DNA from 3 places in the Kineococcus sp. NBC_00420 genome. Region 2 is predicted to be linked to each of the others. Evidence: predicted binding sites of a transcription regulator. Region 2 holds the regulator's gene; each other region holds the start of a gene.
What was found. Region 2 encodes LexA, which represses DNA repair genes until DNA is damaged. Its sites were predicted from a motif close to TCGAACANNTGTTCGA; they were not measured.
Positions count from the first base shown of each region.

Region 1: OG218_RS20480 (HNH endonuclease signature motif containing protein) is a predicted target of LexA. The motif match lies at 1,597-1,612, and genes of this name have one in related genera.
Region 3: OG218_RS10775 (glycoside hydrolase family 127 protein) is a predicted target of LexA. The motif match lies at 1,210-1,225, and genes of this name have one in related genera.

Region 1 covers NZ_CP107930.1:4,149,954-4,153,180, reverse strand. The annotation lists gene OG218_RS20490 (IS5 family transposase) at 115-990, shown strand; gene OG218_RS20485 (hypothetical protein) at 1,040-1,513, opposite strand; gene OG218_RS20480 (HNH endonuclease signature motif containing protein) at 1,813-3,227, shown strand, end outside.
Region 2 covers NZ_CP107930.1:867,321-870,547, forward strand. The annotation lists gene OG218_RS04295 (methyl-accepting chemotaxis protein) at 1-1,349, shown strand, start outside; gene lexA (transcriptional repressor LexA) at 1,585-2,268, shown strand; gene OG218_RS04305 (aspartate/glutamate racemase family protein) at 2,243-2,926, opposite strand; gene OG218_RS04310 (ATP-dependent DNA helicase) at 2,958-3,227, opposite strand, start outside.
Region 3 covers NZ_CP107930.1:2,213,183-2,216,409, forward strand. The annotation lists gene OG218_RS10775 (glycoside hydrolase family 127 protein) at 1-1,182, opposite strand, end outside; gene OG218_RS10780 (LacI family DNA-binding transcriptional regulator) at 1,305-2,306, shown strand; gene OG218_RS10785 (transporter substrate-binding domain-containing protein) at 2,406-3,188, shown strand; gene OG218_RS10790 (amino acid ABC transporter permease) at 3,217-3,227, shown strand, end outside.

The sequences.
Region 1 (3,227 bases), 3.3 Mb from region 2:
GCTGTTCGCCTCTGCACAGCGGTTCGCCGTCCAGAGGCATGTCCTGCGGATCTCGTAGCTGCGTCATCATGACCCCGTGGGTGGAGTAGGCCGGGGCGAGGTCACCAACAAGGCATGGGCACAGATGGCCGATCGAACCGCTGTTGCCTCCATATGGTGCAACGTGGTGGGCGCTGGCCCGATCACCGCCAGGTCCTCAACGCCATCCTGTGGAAGCTGCGGACCGGCACACCCTGGCGGGACCTCCCAGAACGTTGCGGACCGTGGAAGGCAGCGCATGAGCGGCTACGGAAGTGGACCGCCGATGGGACCTGGGATCGGATCCTGGCCGAGGTCGTCGTCAAGGACGACTCCATCGGTTCCTTCGATGAAGCCGTCGCTGCGGTGGTCAGCATTGACTCCACCCACGTCCGGGCCCACCAGCAAGCAGCCGGTGCCCGGAAGAAGGGGGCTGTGCATCCTGGATCGAAACCCTCGCGGTCGAGGGGGAGTGCCTCGGGCGCTCCCCGGAGGATGACGTCCAAGCTGCACCTGGCCGTCGACGCGTCCGGGTCACCGCTCGCAGTGATCCTCACCCCGGGTCAGGCCGGCGACAACCCGCAACTGCTGCCACTGCTGGACGCCTTGGCCGCGCTGCGCGGCAGTGGGCATGAGGACAACCGACGCCTGAACGTCGAGCGGGTCATCGCCGACAAGGCCTACACCCACGCCCCACACGCAAAGCGCTGCGGCGCAGACGCATCAAAGCGACCATTCCGGAGAAGAGCGACCAGATCGCCCGGCGCTAAACCAAGGGCTCCGCCGGTGGACGGCCACCCGCCTTCGACTCCGAGATCTATCGTCAGCGCAACGTCGTCGAGCGCTGCATCAACCGGCTCAAACAGTTCCGCGCCTTCGCCACCCGCTACACCAAACGCGCTGCCTACTTCCGCACGAGGTGATCCTCGCTTGCATCATGCTGCACCTTCGATGAACCGCGCCACGACGTGAGTCGAACCACCACGGAATCGCGACGGAACTACGGCGGACTCGAGAAGGGTTACGTCCACCCGGTGCGCGTGTCAGGGATCTGCAGTCCCGGCCACCGGAAGTCGATGCTCACCAGCTTCCCCGCCGGCAGGGGCTGCAGCCGGAAAGTCCGTTCTGCGGTTCGCGTCGGGTCGTCGTCGGTCATGTACGAGCCGCCTTCACCGCCGGCCAGCAGGGGCAAGTCGCTGGCCGATGGTGAGGAGTGTTCGCTACCACCGCTGGTGGGGGCTTGCCGCTGTAGTGAGGACACGTTGTCCACCGACTGCCCGTCAGAGAAGTTCAACGTCAGTCGTAGCCTCGCTGGGCCGCCTGGATCTTCGCCGAAAGCGACGGCTTCATCGAACAGGTCAGAGGTGACGTCATGCGTCGCGGGGCTGGCGTGACGAACGCTCATCGTGAACGTGGCCTGCGTCGCTTCAACAGAGATCAGGTTCAGGTCGACGGTCGCTACCGGCGACGATCCGATGGTCAAGGACTTGAACACACAACCTCCACCCGTAGACGCACATCGAGGAGTGCTGACGAAGCTGCTACTGCGCCAGTACTTCCCGAACGACGCACTCATGCTCGCACAAGCGTTCGAAGGTGTCACTGGTTTGTTCTCCCGCCGCATGCAAGCACGATCACGCCGACTCGATGTCAGCCGTCTTCTTGATCCGCAGGACACGCCATAGAGGTCGAGCGTCGGATCCGTCAAGGGCTGGCATCTGCATGACTCAGTGAAAGCGTTGCAGCACAGACTGTTTGCTTGTTCGAAAGGCTCGAACACGATAGACTCAGGACATGACGGCGGCACTCGCAGAGCGGACGGAAGAGGCCCCCACCGGGGTCGCCTTCGGCCTGCCAGGCAAGTACCGCCGCTTCGCCGACGCCGCCCACGCCCTCTTCTTCCTCGGCGTCGCCGACACCGTCCGGATGGTCCACGACTCCCCCCACCCCGACCTCGACCAGCTCGAGGACCGCGGCGTCACCATCACGGGATCCGGGTTCGACCGCCGGGAGGCTGCCGTCGACCTCGTCGCCGAGGAGTACTCCCGCGACGAAGGTATGGACTTCGACCGCGCCCGCGCCACCATCCACAACGCCTGGCGCAGAGGCCACGACCACCGCACCCTCTGGCAAGCCGTCGCCAACGGCAGCGTCACCCGCTACCAGGCCCGCACCATCGAAGACCACGCCGAACGCCTCGGCGCCCGCATCGCCACCCTCACCGAAGAGGTCGATCCCGACGGACGCGTCACCTCCGTCCACGCCGAGGAGGGCGAGAAACTCCTCCAAGGAGAGGACTACACCGCGGCCCTGCAGGACTACCTCACCGAGGTAGTCCTGCACGCACAGGCAGGTCTGACCGGACGGAAACTGGGCATCAAGTGCTCCCGGAAAGTCCGAGCTCTCAGCCCTGGCTACGAATCCGTCGTTCTGGAGAAGAACGACGACCCCCGCGGACTGGGACACACCCCCTGCGAGGACGGCCTCCACAGCCACCTCGGGTTCATCGCCCCCACCGCCTTCGCCCTCCGCTTGGTGGCGCACACCAATGCTGCCGCCGACCACGCCGCGGACGCTGCGAAGAGGGCCGGCATCACTGACACCCGCTCCCACGGGCAGCGAGTTCGCGACGTGATCGTCGACATGCTCACCGACGCCATGGACCGCGCCGTCCCCGCCCTCTCGGATCCCACCACACCTGCCACCGCTGATTCACCCGCGGTGATCGGGCGGACCCACCGCCCTGCGACGTCGGTGCAGGTCCACGTCCGCATCGACGCGACCACCCTCCTCGGCCTCGACGACGAGGAAGCCACCGTCGACGGCGTCGGCCCCGTCCCGGCCCACGTCGCTCGCGAGCTCGCCACCACCACCGGCGCGATGTGGCGCAAGGTCATCTACTCACCCGGAACCCGAGACGTCATTGACGTCGGCGCCAAGGCCTACGCCATCACCGACGCCATGCGCCGCTTCATCACCGCACGCGATGAGTACTGCACCGCGCCCGGCTGCCACGTCCCCGCCGTCAACTGCGACCTCGACCACGAGATCCCCTGGCCGGAAGGTCAGACCACCGCGAACAACCTCCGCGCGTACTGCCGGGGCCACCACCGCTTCAAGACCCAGTACGTCTTCGAAGCCACGAAGGCCCACGACGCCAGAATCGCCCAGCGGCTCGGGACACCGAAGGAACTCTGGCCGAGCCTGCC
Region 2 (3,227 bases):
AGGCCACCGAGGCGTCGCTGACCAAGATGGGCGAGGACGACACGGCCTACGACCAGGCGTGGAGCGCCTACCAGGCCTCCAGCCCGGCCACCCCGGCCGCGGACCGGGCCCGGATCGAAGACCTCGTCAAGCAGTACCGCGCGGCGCGGGTCGAGCTCGTGACACTGGTCCGCAACAACGACCGTGCCGGCTTCGTCGCCCGGCGCAGCGCCACGACGACCCCCGTCACCGACCAGCTGCTGCCGCTGCTGGCCACCGCGGCCAAGCACGAGAAGGACGCCGCGACCGCCATGGCCACCGCCGGCTCCGCCGACTACCACGCCGCCGTCGTGATGCTGCTGGTCATCGGCGCCCTCGCCCTCGCGATCGCCGTCGTCGTCGCCGTCGTCATCTCCCGCTCCATCGCCCGCCCCCTGGCCCGCACCCTCACCGTCGTGCAGGGCCTCGCCGAGGGGCGCCTGAACCAGCGCGTCGGCTCCACCACCACCGACGAGGTCGGCCGTGTCGGCGCTGCCCTCGACGTGACCATGGACCGCCTCAACACCACCATGCGCCGCATCTCCGACTCCGCCGCGACCCTCGCCGGCTCCTCCGAGGAACTGACCACCGTCGCCACCCAGCTCTCCTCCGGCGCCGAGGAATCCGCCACCCAGACCCAGGTCGTCGCCGCCGCCACCGAGGAGATCTCCGCCAACATCGGCACCGTCGCCGCGGCCGGGGAGGAGATGACCGCCGCGATCCGCGAGATCGCCTCCTCCACCGCCGAGGCCTCCTCGGTCTCCGCCGACGCCGTGTCCAGCGCGTCGCAGGCCTCGGAGATCCTGGACCGCCTCTCCGCCTCCTCCCGCGAGATCGGCGACGTCGTCAAGCTCATCACCTCCATCGCCGAGCAGACGAACCTCCTCGCCCTGAACGCCACCATCGAAGCCGCCCGCGCGGGGGAGATGGGCAAGGGCTTCGCCGTCGTCGCCGGGGAGGTGAAGGAACTGGCCCAGCAGACCGCTCGGGCCACGGAGTCCATCACCACGCGGGTGGCGGCCACCCAGGCTGACGCGACCGAGGCCGCGTTCGCCATCGGCGGCATCAGTGAGGTCATCGCCCGCATCGACGGGTTGCAGGCCACCATCGCGGCGGCGGTGGAGGAGCAGTCGGCCACGACCTCGGAGATGGTCCGCAACGTCACCGAGGTCTCCTCGGGGAGTCAGGAGATCGCGTTGAACATCTCCGGCATCGCCGCTGCGGCGGACCAGACCACGGCGGGGGCGACCCACACGGCCACCACCGCTGGTGAGGTCTCGCGCACCGCCAACGAACTCAGCGAGCTCGTCAGCCACTTCACCCTCGCCTGATCCACCCCACCTCCGGACCCACCGGCGCCGTCCCACACCCCGCGGGGCGGCGTCGTCCGGTGGCGCCCCGACACGCCGGTTCGAACACGTGTTTGATCCTCGACCCCCGGATGACTACCGTGACGTGGATCGGACCCCAGGACGGGGCCCGGTCGTACGACTCACGCGGAACGACAGGGAGAGTGACGTGGCCGACGCGCTGGACGGATCCGGCGACACCGAACAGGTGGCGCCGATGGCCTCGATCCACCACTTCCCCGACGGTCCCTACGGCCGCGACGGGCTCACCCACCGCCAACGTCGGGTGCTCGCCGCCATCCAGGAGTGCGTCGAGCAGCGGGGTTACCCGCCGAGCATGCGCGAGATCGGTCAGGCCGTCGGCCTCACCAGCCCCAGCAGCGTCGCGCACCAGGTGAAGACCCTCGAGAAGCTGGGTTACCTGCGCAAGGACCCACGCCGTCCGCGGACCCTCGAGGTGGTCTCGCCGGCGTCGGCCCGCGGCACCATCGACGGGTTCGAGGCCACCGCGGCCGACGGCCGCCCGCGTCCGCGCTACGTCCCGGTCGTCGGCCGGATCGCCGCCGGTGGCCCGATCCTCGCCGAGGAGCTGGTCGAGGACGTCTTCGCGCTCCCCGCGCAGCTCGTCGGCGCCGGCGAGCACTTCATGCTCAAGGTCGTCGGGGAGTCGATGATCGACGCCGCCATCTGCGACGGCGACTGGGTGGTCGTGCGCCAGCAGCCGACGGCCGAGAACGGTGACGTCGTGGCCGCCATGATCGACGGCGAGGCGACGGTGAAGGTGCTGCAGCGCAAGGACGGTCACGTCCAGCTGATGCCCCGCAACCCCCTCTTCGCCCCGATCGACGGCGACGAGGCGACGATCCTCGGCAAGGTCACGGCCGTGCTGCGAAGCCTCTGAGCGAGGTCACCAGTTCGACGGCCGCCTCGATCGCCAACCGGGGCGAGGTGAGGACCGGCACGTGCAGGTCGCGCAGCAACGGCGCGGCGTCGACCATGCTCGCCTGCGCCAGGACGACGACGTCCACGGGTGGGTCGAGCGCCCGCACCTGGGTCCGGACGGCCTCCGCGACCCCGGTCGTGTAGGTCAGGACGTCACCGGACTCGAAGGACGACCAGGTGTCCGGGCAGCGGACCTCGATCAGCTGCACGGCCCGACCGGTGGTCTCCGCGCACTCGCGCAGCAGCGGCAGCACGGTCGCCGCGGCCTCGGCCAGCGAGCTCACGACCGCGATCCGCCGCCCGGCCAGGACGGCGGCCTCGGCCATCGGACGGTCGACCCGGACGACGCGCAGACCCATCTCGGCGCCGACGGCCTTGGCCGTCGGGCCGACGGTCGAGCAGGTGCACACGACGACGTCCGCGCCCTCCCCCACCAGTCGGCGCAGCCGGTCGGCCAACGCCGGACGGACGCTGTCGATCCCGCGGTCCCGCGCCGTGGTGAGCAGGCCCGTGTCGACGAGGTGACGGTCGGCGACGGTGTCGTCCCGCTCGTTCAGGAGATCGCGGAAGGCGCGCACGTGGGCGTGCGCGGTGTGCAGGAAGCCGACGGTGGCCACCTCACGAGCATGCCACCCCGGACGCACGGCGTCAGCCACCGCTACCCAGACGCCGCAACGCCTCCAGCACGGTGGGGGTCGAGGTGGTGGACCAGAAGTCGGGCAGGCTGTCGCGCAGGAACCCGCCGTAGCGGGCCGTCGCGAGCCGCGAGTCGAGCACCGCGACGACACCGCGGTCACCGGTGGCCCGGATCAACCGCCCCGCCCCCTGGGCGAGGCGCACCGCGGCGTGGGCCGCCGAGACGGACACGAACCCGTTGCCGCCGGCCGCGTCGACGGCCCGCGCGCGGGCCGACATGAG
Region 3 (3,227 bases), 1.3 Mb from region 2:
CTCGGCGTGCGCACCGTGGCGCAACTGCAGCGCGTTGACGTAGAAGTACTCCGTCCCGGTGAGCGAGACCCCGGGCAGGAACGCGTTGTAGAGGGTGCGTTCGACGAGGTCGGCGTAGCGGGAGTCCCCCGTCGCCAGCAGCATCCGCCAGGTCCACTGGACGCTGCCGATCGCGGCGCAGGTCTCGGCGTAGGCCCGGTCCGGGCCGAGTTCGTAGTGGTCGCCGAACTGTTCGAAGTCCCAACGGGACCCGATGCCGCCGGTCACGTAGGTCTTCGAGGCGACCATCCCCTCCCACTGCGTGGTGAGGGCGGCGAGCAACCCGGCGTCGGAGGTCTCGGCCGCGACGTCGGCGGCACCGGCGGTGAAGTACACGGCGCGGACCGAGTGGCCCTCGGGCGAGGTCTGCTCGCGCACGGGGACGCGGTCGGAGAAGTACGTGGGTTCCTTGCCGTGCAGCCGCTCGATGATCCCCGTGCCGCGGGCGTCGACGAACCAGGTGGCGAGGTCGAGGTACTCCCGCTTCCCCGTCTCGCGGAAGAGTTCGACCAGGCCCATCTCGACGACGGGGTGGCCGTCGACCTCCTCCGTCTTGCCGGCGCCGAAGGTGGCGACGAGGTGGTCGGCCAGCTTCACGGCGACGTCGAGCAGGCGGGTCTCGCCGGTGCCGCGGTGGACGGCGACGGCGGCCTGGAAGAGGTGCCCGGCGCAGTAGTGCTCGTGGCTCCAGGGCAGGTCGACGTAGCGCTCGCCCTTCCCACGGACCTGCTGGACGGAGTCGAGGTAGCCGTCCTCGGCCTGCGCGGCGGCGGCGACGTCGCTGACCTCGCGGATCCAGGCGAGGATCTGCTCGTCCGCGCCGCGCCCGTACTCCCAGCCGGCGGCCTCGAGCCACTTGTAGACGTCGGAGTCCATGAAGATCGGACCCTTGACCTCGCCCTGCTCCGTTCCCGCGGCGATCCGCAGGTTGCGCAGGTTGCCGGCCGTCTCGAGCTTCTCGTAGCCCGTTCGGATGGCCTGGCGGCGGTTGGCCTCCTGGCGTTCGAACCAGAAGCCGCTGGTGATGCGCGAGGCGCCGAGCGGGACGGGGTGCAGGACGACGGCGGCGTCGGCCGTCGGCGCCGCGGGGGCGCCGGCGGTGCTGTTCACGGTCAGGTCGGGCCCAGCGGTCGTGCTGGTCATCAGCTCTCCATCGAGTCTCGGAAACGCCGGAACACGTTTTCTGCGGTCACCGTAGAACGCCGCTCTGGCGTCGTCAAGGGACCTGTAGTCTGCTGCGACTCACAGGGATCGGAGAGCGCGCGATGACGGAAAGCACTGTTCCGGCTCGGATCGTCGACGTCGCCGCGCTCGCCGGTGTCTCCGCGGGGACGGCGTCCAAGGCCCTCAACGGCACAGGGCAACTGCGGGCCGAGACGCGCGAACGGGTCCGCCGGGCCGCCGAGCAGCTCGGCTTCACTCCCGACTCCCTCGGGCGCGGCCTGTCCTCCGGGCGCAGCTACACGGTGGGGCTGATCACCACGGACAGCTTCGGCCGCTTCTCCATCCCCATCCTGCTGGGTGCGGAGAACGCCCTCGGGGCGGGCGAGATGAGCGTGCTGCTCTGCGACAGCCGGGACGACCCGGTGCGCGAGCAGCACTACCTGCGGACGCTGCTGGCCCGTCGCGTCGACGGGATCATCGTCACCGGCCGCCGCACCGAGTCCCGGGCCCCCATCGCGATCCCCGGTCACGTCCCGGTCGTCTACGCCTTCACCCCCTCCCAGGACCCCCGGGACACCTCGCTGACCATCGACCAGAGCGGCGGGGCCGCCGCCGCCGTCCGCCACGTCCTCGACCTCGGCCGGCGCCGCATCGCCCACGTCACCGGTCCCGAGGACCACCACGCGGCCCGGGTCCGGCGCGCGGCCGCGGAGGAGACCGCCGGGGACGCCCTCGTCGGCCCGACCCTGCACGGCGACTGGAGCGAACGCTGGGGTCGCCTCGCCGCGGACCTGCTGCTGCGCAAGCACCCCGAGCTCGACGCCATCACCTGCGGCAGCGACCAGATCGCCCGCGGGATTTGCGACGGCCTGCGCGACGCGGGCCGGACGGTGCCCGGGGACGTCGCCGTCGTGGGCTTCGACGACTGGGACGTCATCGCCCTGGCCGCCCGTCCCCCGCTGACGACGGTCAACCTGGGGCTGGAGGCGCTGGGCCGCCGTGCGGGCGAACTGCTGCTCGACGCCGTCGCCGGCACCACCTCCCCGGGCTCGACGACGATGCCCACCCGCCTCGTCGTCCGCCAGTCCACCGTCCCCGCCTGAGGGCCGTCCGGGGCGCGCCGGGAATGCGCAGCCCCTACGTTGTCGCTGCACCGTCGGGTGCTCACGGTGGGTGCCCGTTCTCAGGAGGACAGCTCAGCCATGCGACGCAGGACCCTCGGCACCATCAGCGCACTCGCCCTCGCGGGCCTCCTGGCCGCGTGCGGAGGCGGCGACACCGCGGGCTCCACCGACGACTCGCTGAGCTTCGGCACGGAAGGCACCTACGCCCCGTTCAGCTACCACGACCCGAAGACCAACAAGCTCACCGGCTACGACGTCGACGTCGCCGAGGCCGTCGGGAAGCAACTGGGCCGCAAGGTCGAGTTCTCGGAGAACACCTTCGACTCCCTCTTCGCCGGCATGGAGGCCAAGCGCTACGACGGCGTGGCCAACCAGGTGTCCATCACCGACGCGCGCAAGGCGAAGTACGTCTTCTCCACCCCCTACACGGTGTCCACGGGCGTCGTGGTGACCCGCGCGGACGACACCTCGGTGACCTCGCTGGCCGACATCAAGGGCAAGACGTCCGCGCAGTCGACGACGAGCAACTGGGCCCAGACCGCGACCGACGCCGGCGCGAAGGTCGAGGCCGTCGAGGGCCTGACCCAGGCCATGACCCTGCTCAAGCAGGGCCGCGTCGACGTCACCGTCAACGACCAGCTCGCCGTCCTCGACTACCTCAAGACCTCCGGGGACACCGGGGTGAAGATCGCCGCGAAGACCGACGACCAGACCGAGCAGGCCTTCGTCTTCCGCAAGGACGAGGCCGACACCGCCCAGCAGGTCAGCGACGCACTGGCCAAGCTGAAGGCGGACGGCACCCTGGCCACCATCTCGCAGAAGTGGTTCGGCCAGGACGTCTCCGGCCCGGCCGCCGGCTGAGACCGGACGGGACGAGGGAGGGCACCACGTGGACCAGAG